Regions from separate parts of the Shewanella sp. SG44-6 genome, predicted to be linked through region 1. Evidence: predicted binding sites of a transcription regulator. Region 1 holds the regulator's gene; the other holds the start of a gene.
The links. The regulator LexA, encoded in region 1, represses DNA repair genes until DNA is damaged. The targets are predictions, from matches to a motif close to TACTGTATNNNNATACAGTA.

Region 2: a site for LexA is predicted at 1,537-1,556, ahead of H5185_RS05050 (DNA topoisomerase III). Genes of this name have one in related genera too.

Annotation. Positions count from the first base shown of each region.
Region 1 covers NZ_JACJER010000138.1:3,362-11,100, forward strand. The annotation lists gene coxB (cytochrome c oxidase subunit II) at 1-1,266, opposite strand, end outside; gene H5185_RS18540 (cell division inhibitor SulA) at 1,663-2,169, opposite strand; gene lexA (transcriptional repressor LexA) at 2,166-2,780, opposite strand; gene plsB (glycerol-3-phosphate 1-O-acyltransferase PlsB) at 3,045-5,468, shown strand; gene mtr (tryptophan permease) at 5,468-6,724, shown strand; gene H5185_RS18560 (hypothetical protein) at 6,996-7,268, shown strand.
Region 2 covers NZ_JACJER010000017.1:6,933-14,671, reverse strand. The annotation lists gene H5185_RS05050 (DNA topoisomerase III) at 1-1,482, opposite strand, end outside; gene H5185_RS05045 (tRNA (adenine(22)-N(1))-methyltransferase TrmK) at 1,660-2,400, shown strand; gene purF (amidophosphoribosyltransferase) at 2,882-4,396, opposite strand; gene H5185_RS05035 (CvpA family protein) at 4,430-4,918, opposite strand; gene H5185_RS05030 (SPOR domain-containing protein) at 5,071-5,685, opposite strand; gene folC (bifunctional tetrahydrofolate synthase/dihydrofolate synthase) at 5,757-7,034, opposite strand; gene truA (tRNA pseudouridine(38-40) synthase TruA) at 7,124-7,739, opposite strand, start outside.

The sequences.
Region 1 (7,739 bases):
TTCAACGGCAACAACCTCTGGCGTTACAGCCTTTGCGACGGTTTCAAGAGCCTGAGTCGCTTTTTCTGTCGCAGTATTGGTGCTCTCAGTTGCTGTTGCGGCCATTGTGCTTTCAGTCTTATTTGCTTCAGTACTTGCTTCATTGCCGCCAGAGAAATTACTCACATCAGCAGCTTGAACAACATCACCGGTATTATTGCCCCAAGCATTACGCTCAAAGGTAATCACTGCGGCAATCTCTTGGGCGGTAAGTTGCTTGGCAAAGGCTTGCATTGCGGTTCCTGGTTTACCGTTTAAGACGATGTTGAGGTGACCTGCAACAGGGCCTTTTATGATAGGACTGCCAATTAGTGATGGGAATACACCTGGAAGGCCCGCACCATTAGGTTGGTGACAAGCGGCGCAACGAGCAAGATAGATCTGTTCGCCTTGGGTGGTTAACTCTTCAAGAGATAAGGTTTGTGACAGTGATGCAGCCGCCGCAGCAGCGGCATTACTGGCCAGTTGCTTTTGCTCTACTAACCAATTATCAAAATCTGTCTCTGATAATGCTTGCACCACAATTGGCATAAATCCATGGTCTTTACCGCACAATTCGGCACATTGGCCACGATAAATTCCTGGCTTATCAATGCGGGTCCATGCTTCATTAATAAAGCCTGGATTGGCATCTTTTTTAACCGCAAAAGCCGGAACCCACCATGAGTGGATCACATCATCTGATGTCATTAAAAAACGCACTTTTTGGTTAATGGGCAGTACGAGTGGTTTATCGACTTCAAGAAGATAATGCTCTCCTTTAGCCTCTATGCCATCGATTTGATCTCTGGGGGTCGATAATGTGCTGTAAAATTCGATGTCTTTATCAAAATAGCTGTAATGCCATTTCCACTGCGACCCAGTAATTTTGATGGTGAGATCCGCATTGCTGGGATCTTCCATGGCAATTAAGGTTTTAGTGGCTGGAATAGCCATGGCGATTAAGATAATGAAAGGAATGACGGTCCAAGCTATTTCCACTTTAGTACTTTCGTGAAAATTTGCCGCAACAGCGCCTTTTGATTTGCGATGGTAAATCATTGAATAAATCATGATCCCAAACACCACTAACCCAATGGCACAACAGATATAAAGTATCGTCATGTGGAGGCCATAAACCTTACCACTGATATCTGTCACGCCTTGAGTCATGTTGAGGGACATTTCTGATGCCCCAAGCGGAAGTGCTATAAACACCACCAGTAAACAATACCACCATTGCTTCACAAGACTGCTCCTCTGTTCATTGCAAATAGCAATTACAAAGAAAAGTCACACAGTAATTCTCTGCTCTATGCAAACTTTTCGGTTCCCGAAAAAAGTTTGATGACCTCAAAGTACCTTGGTGGCAGTAAACAGGTTGTTTACGGTTTTATTATTAGCGGTGCACCACGCTTGTACCTACTACTGAACTTATCAATATTGAGTTGGCTCATTTGTCTGAAAGTAATCTTAATCACTGTCATTCACGTCCAATTAAAGATGAATAATATTTCATCCTTGGGAACAACATTAGCTGTAGATTAAACATTGATCAAGATCACTTTGTTGGCTAATTGACTGAAAAAAGATGAAAAAAAAGCCCTGAATTCAATACAGGGCTTGGTAAGTAAGGGTTAATGCTTAGTGAAATGAGCAAAAATTACTTGTTCCATTTATTAATGTAGGGCTAACAAGTTGATGTTTGTGAGGTAAGTGAGCATTCACATCCTCAATTACCACACCTAAAGCCCGTGCACTTTTAGCTACAATTTCTAATCGACGACTATCACGAGCGTCAAGTGAGCTTGTCCAAGTGACGACAGCACTTGATGTTCCACTGGTAAGCGCTTTTTCCATCGCCCATAAGGTTTCGACTTCGTCTTTAGTGTGCACCAGTAAAATACGGTCCATTCTCACGCCAGCATTTGCCAGCATATGTTTATAGCCAATGTGTGGTGGGCTAATTAACACAATCCATCGACCTTGTTGGCTCAATGTGGCGAGTTGACTACACAATTGGCTCAACTCAGCTTCACCTTGGGTGACTGTTTGTAATGTGCGAATGGTTTGGTTGCCATGCAATTCTGTTTCAGCTAAATCTACCCATAAGCCTGGGTGACGTGGCGCGATGCCCATTAGTTTGTTCATAACCAATCTCCATTACGGATAACGCCAACGGCAAGCCCTTCGATGGTTAGGCTTTGGCAACTTAAATCAACTTTAATCGGGGTGTAATCGTCATTTTCTGCGTGCAGATAAATCACATTACCTTTTTGTTCAAATCGTTTTACGGTGACGTCATCATCAACACGCGCCACCACAACTTGGCCATTACGTGCTTGTTGCATTTTATGAACCGCGAGTAAGTCGCCTTCTAAAATACCGATGTTCTTCATGCTGTCACCACGAACGCGCAACAGAAAGTCTGCGGCAGGTTTAAACATGCTCGGGTCGACTTGATAATACTGTTCAACGTGCTCTTGAGCCAAAATAGGCTCACCAGCTGCAACTTGTCCAATCAGAGGCAAACCGGTTTCAATCTGTTCTTCATGAGGTAAGCGAATACCTCGAGAGGTTCCAGGCATGATCTCGATAAAGCCTTTTTTGGCTAATGCTTTTAAATGCTCTTCGGCAGCATTAGCACTTTTAAAGCCAAGACGTTTCGCAATTTCAGCACGAGTGGGTGGCATACCTGTTTCGGCGATATTGTTTTTAATTAAGTCTAATATTTCTGCTTGGCGCGGCGTTAACGGTCTCATGATGATTCCTGTCTTTTTATACAGTGACTGTCATTATATACAGTGTTTGTGTTCGTGCAAGTATTAACCAACTATTTTTTGTGTTTTATTGGTTTTTTGTAACTTAAATTAATGTTTTTATTCGTTATTATATATGTTTTATCTTGCACTATGTCTTAAAGTGAGAGCTTACACGTAAAGATAAGTCGGCCAGATAGTGTAAGCAGGGTGGTTTCTGGTATCCTATACGACAATATTACAATGGCTTATGTTGCGAAAATAACCATGTCAAAACCAGATTCAATATTTTTACAAGCATTAAAATGGGTTCAAAAATGGATGGTACAGACCATTGTGGTGCCCCATGATCCGTTTGATGACCTCAATATAGATCCGACCAAGCCCTTGGTTTATTTGATGAAAACGGAATCTATTAGTGATATTGCCGCCTTGAGCGAAATCACTGAAGGATTTGGTATGCCAAGTCCTTATGAGCCGTTACAGCTTGATGGTTTAAGAGTGCCTCGAGTGGTGTGTTTAGAGGGGCGTAAACCTCTATTTGGTAAACGTGAAAGTGGTGAGAAGTTCCTTAATTATTTTACCCGTTTATTATCGCTTCATAGTGAGAATGCTGACCTCGATATTCAATTAGTGCCAGTTTGTCTTTATTGGGGACGTACTCCTGGTAAGGAAGAAGACAGCATGAAAGCGGCTGTTTTTGAAAGAGAAAACCCAACTTGGTTACGTAAGTGGCTGATGATTTTATTTTTAGGGCGACATAATTTTGTGCAGTTTTCTAATGCGTTATCGCTGCGCCATATGGCTGATGAGCACGGTACAGATAAAAGAATTGCGCATAAATTAACTCGTGTCGCGCGAGTACATTTCCGTCGCCAACGTAAAGTTATGACAGGGCCACAATTACCTAATCGTCAAATGCTATTTGCCTCTTTATTAAAGTCAGATTCAATTAAAAAGGCTATTGAAGAAGAGGCGGTCAACAAAAAAGTATCTCCTGAAAAAGCCCGTGAAACTGCGATTGAATACCTTGATGAAATTGCCGCAGACTATTCAGATAGTTTAGTGCGCATTGCCGAGCGTTTTCTCACTTGGTTATGGAATAAATTATATAGCGGTATCAATATCAAAGGTGCTGAACAGGTAAGACAGCTTCACCATGATGGCCATGAAATTGTCTATGTGCCTTGTCATCGCAGCCATATGGATTACTTGTTGCTGTCATACATTTTGTATTATCAGGGTATGGTTCCGCCGCATATTGCGGCCGGTATTAACTTGAACTTTTGGCCAGCAGGGCCAATGTTCCGCCGTGGTGGAGCATTCTTCATCCGCCGCAGCTTTAATGGTAATAAACTGTATACCGCAGTATTTCGTGAGTATTTAGATCAGTTATTTGCTAAAGGTTATTCGGTTGAGTATTTCACCGAAGGTGGGCGTTCGCGTACAGGACGTTTACTTGCGCCTAAAACCGGCATGTTGGCAATGACCATAAACAGTGTACTACGCGGCATAGAGCGCCCAGTGACGTTAGTACCAGTGTATTTAGGTTATGATCATGTGATGGAAGTGGCCACTTACCACAAAGAATTAAGCGGCAAGAAAAAGAAAAAAGAATCTGTTTGGCAGTTATTTGGTGCGCTGCGTAAACTCGGTAATTTTGGCCAAGGTTATGTTAATTTTGGTGAGCCGATTAACTTACAGCACTTCTTAAATCAACAAGCGCCAGAATGGCGTAGCGAACTGGCGAAAGAGCCTGATCAAAAACCATCGTGGTTTACTCCATCGGTTAATTTACTCGCTAACCGCGTGATGACCAATATTAACGGTGCTGCCGCCGCGAGCTCGGTAACATTAACCAGTTTAGTGTTATTAGCCTCAGAGCAAAATGCATTAGAAAGAAGTCAGTTAGAACGCCAACTTGATCTGTATTTAGCCTTATTGAAAACCGTACCTTATACCGATTACGCATCGGTCGCCGAGGGTGATGGTAAGTCGATTGTTGATCATTGTTTGTCGTTAAATAAGTTTGTTAGTACCAAAGATTCTATTGGTGAGATTATTTCTGTTGATGAAAAAATTGCCATCACCATGAGTTATTACCGTAATAATATTATTCATTTAATGGCGATACCGTCATTAATTGCCAGTTGTTTATTGCGCTATGATGACTGCGATCGCGCGCGCATCCATGCCATCGTGATGGATTTTTATCCATTGCTGAAAGCAGAGTTATTTATGGGCATTGATGATGTGCCTAAATATGTTGATGGCGTTTTAGACTTTATGCTTGAGCAAGGTTTGTTGAGCGACAATGATAACTTTGTCATCACGCCTCGTCATATTACCCAAGTATTACTTCTGGCTGAAACGATCAGTGAGACCTTGCAGCGTTATGCCATTATCTTTAATTTACTGGCGATAAAGCCTGAGCTTGAACGTTCTGCTCTTGAAACCGACAGTCACTTGTTGGCCCAACGACTAGGCGCACTTCACGGGATTACCGCTCCAGAGTTTTATGACAAAAAACTGTATAACACCTTGAGTGTTAAGTTAAAAGAACTAGGTTACTTATGCAGTGTTGAACATCGTGACGAAGTGATCAGAATTCGAGATCATGCCAACAAGTTACTGAGTTCGTCAGTGAAACAAACCATAGTAGACAGTGTGGATGCGGAGCACGGACAATAATGGCAAACCATATGAATGCGGCCAAGCATCGCACTAGTGGTAAGTCAGTATTGGGTGGGGCGATGATCATTGCTGGCACTACAGTGGGTGCGGGAATGTTTTCCTTGCCAGTTGTTGGTGCAGGGATGTGGTTTGGTTACTCAATAGCGATGTTGCTCGGCGTCTGGTTTTGCATGCTAATGTCGGGTTTGCTGTTATTAGAAGCTAACTTGCATTTTGAACCCGGTGACAGTTTCGATACCTTAACTCGAGTAACCCTAGGGCAGTTTTGGCGAGTCATTAACGGCGTCTCTATAGCCTTTGTGTTGTACATTTTAACTTATGCCTATATCAGTGGTGGCGGATCGATTGTTAATCACAGTTTATCGGCATTGGGTGTCAGTCTACCTCAGAGTGTGGCAGGGTTAGTGTTTGCCGTGGTGCTGGCGCTAGTGGTATTTGTCAGTACTAAAGCGGTTGATCGCATTACCACCATCATGCTTGGTGGCATGGTCATTACCTTCTTCTTGGCCATTGGTAATTTATTGATCGATATCGATACCGTGAAACTGGTATCACCCGATGGTGAGTCGCGTTACTTACCTTATCTGCTTGCTGCGATTCCTTTTGGCTTAGCCAGTTTTGGTTATCACGGTAACGTACCCAGTTTAGTTAAATATTACGGTAAAGATGCTAAAACCATTGTTAAGGCAATCATTAGCGGAACCACAATCGCATTAGTGATTTATGTGTGTTGGTTAGTGGCAACTATGGGTAATATTCAGCGCAGCCAGTTTGCCGATGTTATTGCCCAAGGCGGTAATATTGGGGTGTTAGTTGCAGCATTGTCGGGTGTCATTGCCAGCCAATGGCTTGATAGCATGTTGACCCTGTTTGCCAATCTTGCCGTGGCATCATCATTTTTAGGTGTCACATTAGGTCTGTTTGACTACCTTGCAGATCTATTTGGTTTTGATGATTCGCGCACCGGACGGATTAAAACTGCAGCGGTTACGTTTATCCCGCCAACAATATTGGGCTTGCTGTTTCCGAATGGGTTTATCCTCGCTATTGGTTTTGCTGCACTTGCAGCCACCATATGGGCTGTGATTGTTCCAGCTTTGCTGGCTTATAAAGTGAGGCAGCAGTATCCCGATTATGTTGGCTTTAAGGTGCCAGGCGGAACGCCACTGATTGTGCTTGTGGTGTTGTTTGGGATAGTGACCGCAACATGTCACTTACTGGCAATGGCAGATATCTTACCGGTATTTAAATAACCGCAACTTGTTATAATCGAATCATAATTATTCAGAAAGCCTTCGTTTGAAGGCTTTTTTGTTTGTGACTATTCTGGCTGATGTTTAACAACCAATGGTATGTTGGTCAATAAGCTATTTGCTGGCATGATAGCAATAACCATATCCGTCAATTAGATGGTTTATGTTGCCGTTGATGATGCTGATACTTCAATTGCAAAGCGCTATTTTGGGCATCATCGTGGTATCTGTAATAGATACTCATTAAGTGTATTTAGGCAAGGATGAGCAAATGACACAGAATAACACCCAAGCTGAGTTGGCTAGAATTCATCGCAGTATGATGATAGTCGCCTTAATTGATTTCCCTGGAGCATTGTTGTTTGGTCTAGGAATTTACGGTTTAGTTGCCGGATTTGACCAAGATTTTTTACCTATACTCGCTAACCAAGCTGTCATTGTTAATATCATGTTGCTTTTAGGTGCTGTGATTATGGCGTGGGGCATGTTTCGCATGGTAATGCTTGCTCGTGAAAAGCAACTCATATTACAACAACGTAAGTGAGATATTGATTAACTTAACTTATTTGGTTCGGTTAAGTTTGATTGATCACATGATTTAATCGCTACTCACCACCTGCTGCAAGTGTGCTACAGGATAGCGAATGTCGCGATTACAAAGGTGTGATAGAGCGGCTTAGTGCTGACTTACTTTTGTCCATTTCTAAGTCAAGAAAACGAACTCGTTGTGCCTCAAAGTTTGTAGGCCTTCGAATGAAGGTTTGGCATTTTTATGTTTGGTTTAGTGGTGTTTAGCTGAGTGGGTGTTGGTTAAATGAGTTTGAAGCTTTTACCTTCATTGTAGTCAATCACCTGCAGTGGGCTTATGTGCAGATACTGCTTCGGGACGCTTTGCGCCATCCATGGCCGCTTAACGAAAACGTCCCTGTTTTCGATACCCTCAGTCGCATCTACACTGGATCATTCTATCTCTTCGATTTAGCTTCATTTGGTACGAATGTTAAGTCAAAAACTA
Region 2 (7,739 bases), on a different contig from region 1:
ACGCTCACATTGGAGTATTTGCCCTTTAACCAGCGGCGGTAATGATTGTACCGTGTCGTCGTTATCGTCATCGCTGCTAGTTGAACTAGAATTAGAACTCGCTTGATTTACTGTGGTCGCACGCTTATACAGTTGTTTCCAGCCTAAGCTTTTGTCTTGACGCGCTTTAGTGGTAAACAAACCTCCAGCAATAGTCACTTCCACAGCGGTTTCAGCATACATATGAGCTGGGTAAAACTGGGCTAAATATTGCCTCGCAACGTGTTGATATAACTTGGCTTCGTTACTGGATAACGATGACAAATTAGCAACTTTCTCTGTGGGTATAATGGCATGGTGAGCATCGACTTTACTGTCATCCCAAGCTTTAGACTTAAGCTTGGCATTTGGTGCTTCACAACCATCAACTAATGCAGCAGCACCTTTGAGTACCGCGTCCAATACTTTTGGTGCCAAAGCATGTTGCTCTTTAGGTAAATAGCGACTGTCTGAACGCGGATAGGTAATTAATTTATGACGCTCATACAAACTTTGGCAAGTATCAAGTACCTCTTTTGCTGAGAGGCCAAAACGTTTAGCTGCGTCTATTTGCAATGCTGATAAGCTGTAGGGTAATGGTGGGTTTTGGCGCTTATCTTTGGCTTCAAGTTTAGTCACTTGCGCTGGTTTACCATTAATACGAGCAACGACATTTTCAGCTAAGCCTTTGGCTAACACTCTGCCATCTTCATCCATGTATGGTTGGCAGGCTTCACTCGGTTGCCATTTGGCGGTAAAGGTTTGTTGCTGCTCGGTAACCAGATGGGCCAGCACTTCATAAAAAGACTTTGGCTTGAAATCGGCAATCTCATCATCACGGCGCACCACTAAGCCAAGCAAAGGCGTTTGCACTCGGCCAACAGACAACACGCCTTGGTAACCCACTTTGCGCCCTTGAATGGTATAAGCACGAGTCATGTTCATGCCATATAGCCAATCAGCGCGGCTGCGGGCTAATGCAGAAGTCGATAAAGGAATAAACTCACGATTACTGCGTAACTGCCCTAACGCACGTTTGACTGCTTGTGGATTTAAATCACTAATTAATAGTCGCTGAACTTGATTGAGCTTGTCACCCTTGACGCCTAAATAAGCAATCACTTCATCCACCAGCAACTGCCCTTCACGATCTGGATCGCCAGCATTAATGATTACTGAGGCTTGCTTAACCAGTTTACGCAGCACAGTAAGTTGACTGCGAGTTTTGGTTTTAGGCATGAGCTTCCACGTTTGTGGCACTATGGGCAAATGTTCTAGCTTCCATGATTTAAATGCATCATCGTAAGCATCAGGTTCGGCTTGCTCCAATAAATGGCCAATACACCATGACACGCAATCACCATTGGCGGCAGTGATAAAGCCATCACCTTTTTTATGTGGTTTTGGCAGAACATCGGCAATAGCACGACCGAGACTGGGTTTTTCAGCAATATATAGAATCATAATCCATTATTAGGGTGCTAAAGTTCAATTAGATAAAACTCAATGGCACCGCTTAACTGTATAAATTTACAGTATAGATTAGCGCTAAATACGCCAAGCTGCAAATACGAAATAATTCACCACTTATATCGTCAAAATATTACAATACGCAGCTTAAATCCCAAACACGATGAACAGATGAAACTCGGCCAGCGTTTAGCACAAATCAACAGTATGATCCCCATGGGTTATAGCCATATTTGGGATTGTTGTTGCGACCATGGATTTCTTGGTGCGGCATTACTCGATAGGGATGCTGCAAACACGATCCATTTTGTCGATATTGTGCCGGCATTAATGCAGCAGTTAACCGCTAAGCTTGAACTTTTTTACCCACGGCAAACTGCCAATCAATGGCAAGTACATTGTTTAGATGTGTCAGCGATACCTCTGGAGCAAGATGAGCAAACCCCATTAGTGATCATTGCTGGTATTGGCGGAGATTTGATGATCGAGTTAGTGAATACACTTTGCCAATTGCACCCTAACCGTCAAATTGATTTTATCTTGTGTCCGGTCCATCACCAGTACGAACTTCGCCACCAACTCATTGAACTTGATTGCCGTTTAATTGATGAAAAACTGATTGAAGAAAATCGCCGCTTTTATGAAATTATCTATGTGAGGCGTGACAGTACATCGTCGCGAATAGAAAGTGATAGTGATAGTTCTACCACTAACATTAGCGCTGTGGGCGATAAATTTTGGCAATGTAACAATGACCACGAGCGCAATATTGCTATACGATATTTACACAAAGTGCTGACTCACTATCAAAAAATAACCCTGTCGAATCCGCAAAAAGCATCACAGGCGTTGCAAGATTATCTAGCAATTAAAGCACAAGTCGAGCGTAAAGAACGGACGTCGACCTCCTAGAGTACGGCGCTATTTTAGACGCTGGATCCCGGCTCAAAAGCATTACCGGGATGACGGTAAAAGGAATCATATCTGGTTGACGATAAAAGTAATCGCTATTTGATTGATGGAGTAGCAGACATATTCGTCTGACGATGAAAGTAATCGCTATCGGACTGATGCTGTAATAATCATATCTGGTTGCGGTGATAGCAATCGCTATCTGATTGAAGGCGAACTAATGATGTCTGATAGAAGGTGTAGACAATATTGCTGTATGGTCATATATGAAAGCGAGCCCTTAAATCCGATGCGCTTGTATTCTCAGGTTATCACTTGTCATCGATCTTATCGATCTTACGGCTACTAGCCGCGAAGCGACCTAGTATCGAGAATCTATCTTGTTATCGTCTGTTATCAAGTAATACCGAGTGTTTAAAGCGGACATAAAAAAACCAGCATTTTCATGCTGGCTTTCTATGGCTATGAAAACCTGGCTAGCTTATGGATGACACTCGTTGTGCATTTCTAAGTTAGTTCCAATGTCTTTTGAGCGGTTAGCTTTGGCATCATCATTACGTAATTGTGTTAAATGGTCCAAGTAAGCTTGGTCAACGTCATTAGTAATGTAATGACCATCAAACACTGATGTTTCAAAACGCTTAATCTCTGGATTTTCCATTCTTACGGCTTCAATTAAGTCGCTTAAGTCTTGGAAAATAATGCCATCGGCACCAATGATTTTAGCAATTTCGTCAGCATCACGACCATGAGCAATAAGCTCATTTGAGGTCGGCATATCGATACCATAGACATTCGGGAAACGGATTTCAGGAGCTGCTGATGCAAAGTACACTTTCTTTGCTCCTGCTTCACGCGCCATTTCAATAATCTGCTCAGACGTAGTACCACGTACTATTGAGTCATCAACTAATAGTACGTTTTTGCCTTTAAACTCAGTGTTAATCGCATTCAATTTACGACGAACTGATTTTTTACGTTCTTGCTGACCAGGCATGATAAACGTACGACCAATATAGCGGTTTTTAACAAAACCTTGGCGATACGGTAGATCCATGCAACGGGCAATTTCTAAGGCGATATCACACGAGGTTTCAGGAATAGGAATAACCACATCAATGTCATGATCTTCCCATTCTTTCTTAATTTTTTCGCCCAACTTGGCGCCCATGTTTACACGACTAGCATAAACAGACACTTTATCAATGCTCGAATCAGGACGTGCAAAATACACGAATTCGAAAATACACGGAGCATAGCTAGGATCTGCAGCACATTGACGGGTAAATAATTGCCCATCAAGTGAAATATAAATAGCTTCGCCAGGTGCCACGTCACGCATCACTTCAAAGCCAACTGCATCTAAAGCAACACTTTCTGAAGCAACCATATATTCAGTGCCGGTAGGCGTTTCATGCTTACCAAGTACCAATGGACGGATACCAAATGGGTCACGAAATGCAACTAAACCTTGACCGATGATCATGGCCACTACAGCGTAAGCACCGCGGGTTTGCGCATGCACTTTGGCAACAGCATCAAACACTTCATCAGCACTTAAGGTTAAACTGCGCGTTTCTTGTAACTCATCGGCTAACAGGTTTAACAAGATTTCGGAGTCAGAAGTAGTATTAACATGACGACGCTTTGTCACTAGGCTTTCAGCCAGTTCAATCGTATTAGTCAAGTTACCGTTATGTGCTAACGAAATACCAAATGGCGAGTTAACATAAAACGGTTGAGCTTCTGATGCACTCGAGCTACCAGCAGTAGGATAACGAACATGTCCAATACCGGCATTGCCTTGTAAACGCTGCATATGTTTAGGCTCAAACACATCTTTGACTAAGCCGTTTGCTTTACGTAAACGAAACGCATTCATGTCAACAGTCACAATACCTGCTGCGTCTTGACCACGATGTTGAAGCACAGTTAGCGCATCATAAATGGTCTGATTAACTGTTGATTTTCCTACTATTCCGACGATACCACACATGGGTAAGGTTCCTCACTGTAAAGTGTTTTATGTTTATATTTGGGGTACAAAGCTTGACGTGTTTTCCAGATAGTTAAAAAACCACTGAATAACCACACCAAATTCAGGTACAAGTATAGAATCGTGCCACCATTTAGAATCTGGAAATGCTGTAAACGCATCCATGAAAAACAGTAAAGCACTAACGATCAACGCGCCACGAATGGCACCAAAACACAGGCCTAACACTCGGTCTGTGTCCGATAAGCCTGTTTTGGCCACTAACTGGCCGAGTAAATAATTAACGAGAGCCCCTAAGATCAGGGTAATGATAAAAAGAATAGCAATCGCCACACCGTTTCTGACTAACTCGTCCTGCATTTGGGTTAAATGAGCAGCAAGATCGAGGTAAAACTGGCTAGCGATAAAGAATGCAGCAAACCAAACCACAAGAGACATGGCTTCTTTGGCAAATCCGCGGATCAAACTGATTACAGTTGATAACCCGATGACGATAATAATTGCGTAATCAATCCAAACCATGAAGATGGGGATCCGGTATAGGGTTCAAGACGGCGGGATTCTAACAGAGACAGAGATGTTTCTCACCTCTGATTGTACAAATTATTCTTGCGTGATTAAGAACAATCAAATTGTAAATATTAATCACCCAAGCAAAATACCGTCTGAATAGGTTATTGTTCTTGTGGATTATAGGCAACGATTTTGCCTTTTAATCCGGTTAATTTGAATATAGGTTGCTGACGAGCTTTAAGTTTATCTTCTGATACTTCAGGGCCAACGAACACTCGGGTGAGTTTTCCCTCGACAGGTGTTTTAGGCAGTGTGTAAGCCGTAAATCCGGCTTTACGCAGTTGAATAATCAACGCTTTTACATTAGTAATATTGTTAAAACCGCCTAACTGCAGCGTAAAGCCTGCGGTGATCGGTGCAGAGGTTTTATTCGCTACCTGGACTTGAGGTTTTTTGACCGTTTTAACCACAGCAGGCTTTTCAACTACTTGAGCCACTTCTTTAGCCGGTTCTTTGGTTGCTTCCTCTTCACCTAATGCCACAATATCGTTGCTAAGGTCTTGTGGTTCTGCAATCGTTAATACTTGGAACTCTTCTACTTTTTCAGCAGAATTAGGGCGATTTGGAGCTGTTAATCTAGCTGGTCGTAAAGGAATTTCAGTGAACTCCTCAACAACCTGAGCTTTTTTACCGTCTAATAAATCAGGTAAAAAAATCACCCCCAAGGCCACGAGTACTATGGTTCCTACCAAACGATTTTGAAATTGACGATTCAAAGCTAATTCCCTTCTTTAACCAAATGACGTTTATGATGATTTCTAAAAACGACGTCTTAAACAAATAGTGTTTATAACAATTTAAACCCTGCGACAGTATAAAAAGAGCCAAATACAATGACTACATCATCGGCTTTCACTGTCGTTTGGATCGCGTGCCATGCACTGCTGATATCAACAAACTCACTGGCACGGTCACGGCATATATCATTAGGCAATGCTTGACGTAGAGCTTGCGCTGATGCGCCACGTGGAATATCTAAACTGACGAAGTTCCAGTGACTAATTTGCTCGGCTAATGTCGCTAATACTGACGTAATATCTTTATCTTTAAGCATGCCACACAAGGCTACAATACGACGACCTTGATACGCCTGCAATTGCTGGGCTAAATATCTGGCCGCATGGGGATTATGTGCCACATCTAAGAGTACTAATGGTTGCTCACTGACTTGCTCTAATCGTCCAGCGAGTTGAGCTTGCTGCAAACCTTGGTTAATCTGCTGCTGACTAATGTGCGGCCAAATATGGCTTAGCAAGGCTACAACACTCGCCGCATTGGCCAGTGGTAGCTTTGGTACACTCAACCCTGAATATGTTTGCTGCATCGATGTAAAATGCCATTGGTCTGAATGGCTCTGGTCTTTATGGTAATCAAACTCATGACCAACACGATAAAGTGTAGTCCCAATTTGATGCGCATATTCAGTGACGCTCATCGGCAAATCGGGTTCACCAATAATGGCCAGGCAATCGGGGCGAAACACACCGGCTTTTTCTCTGCCAACCAGTTCACGGGTATCACCTAAATATTCTTGATGATCAAGATCAATAGAGGTAAGGATCGTGGCGGTGGAATCAATTATATTGGTGGCATCTAACCTGCCCCCTAAGCCCACTTCCAGAATAATCACATCGACTTTAGCAGCTTTAAACAAATATAAACCGGCTAAGGTAGCATATTCAAAAAAGGTTAATGAAATATCACCACGAGCGGCCTCAATGGCACAAAAGGCTTCAATAAGAGAGGCATCACTGGCGTCTTGCTGATTAATCTGTACTCGTTCATTGTAGTGCAGTAAATGCGGTGAGCTGTAAACACCCACCGACAAATCAGCTTGGCGTAAAATCGACGCGAGCATGGCGCAGGTTGTGCCTTTGCCATTGGTACCGGCTACAGTAATCACTTTAGCAGGAGCCAAATCAATCACCTCAAGACGCCTAGCAACAGCGCTCACTCGAGTTAATCCCATATCAATTTCACTAGGATGAATAGCCAGTAAATAATCCAGCCATTGATTTAAGCTTGATTGTTGATTAGGAACAGTAATTTCAGACGCGATTGACATAATTCAATACCATTTAACGTATGCAAACCTTAGCAGGTGTTGCAGTAATATACTCTGGGTTTAACAACTCAAAAATGACTAACATCACTTTAGTCGAGCATAAACAATGGCCCGAGAGACAACTTAGGCAGTTGATATTGCTCTGGGTAAGTCACATCGACTAAATACAATCCATTAGGTTTAGCCGTCGCAGCAGCTTGCTTGCGATTTTTCAGAGCCAACAGTTCAGAGATCCACTCGATAGGTTGATTGCCTAAACCGATTTGCAATAATGAACCCACAATATTACGCACCATGTGATGTAAAAATGCATTAGCTTGAATATCGACCATGATGTACATGCCTTGGCGAGTCACATTGACTTGATGCACGTTACGAAATGGGGTTTTAGATTGACAATGCAGCGCTCTAAAACTGGTAAAATCGTGTTCACCAACAAAAAGTTGCGCAGCTTGATGCATCAGTTTTTCATCAATATCGCCGTGATAATGACTCACTCCGGCACTGAGAATACCAGGGCGTAGCTTATGATTATAAATGACATAACGATAGCGTCTGGCCAATGCACTGTATCTGGCATGAAAACTGTCATCAACTTCTTTTGCCCATCTCACCGCCACACTGTTGGGTAAATTAGCATTAACGCCTTGTGTCCACGCCGTCATTGGACGTTGCACATTGGTGTCAAAATGCACCACTTGCCCA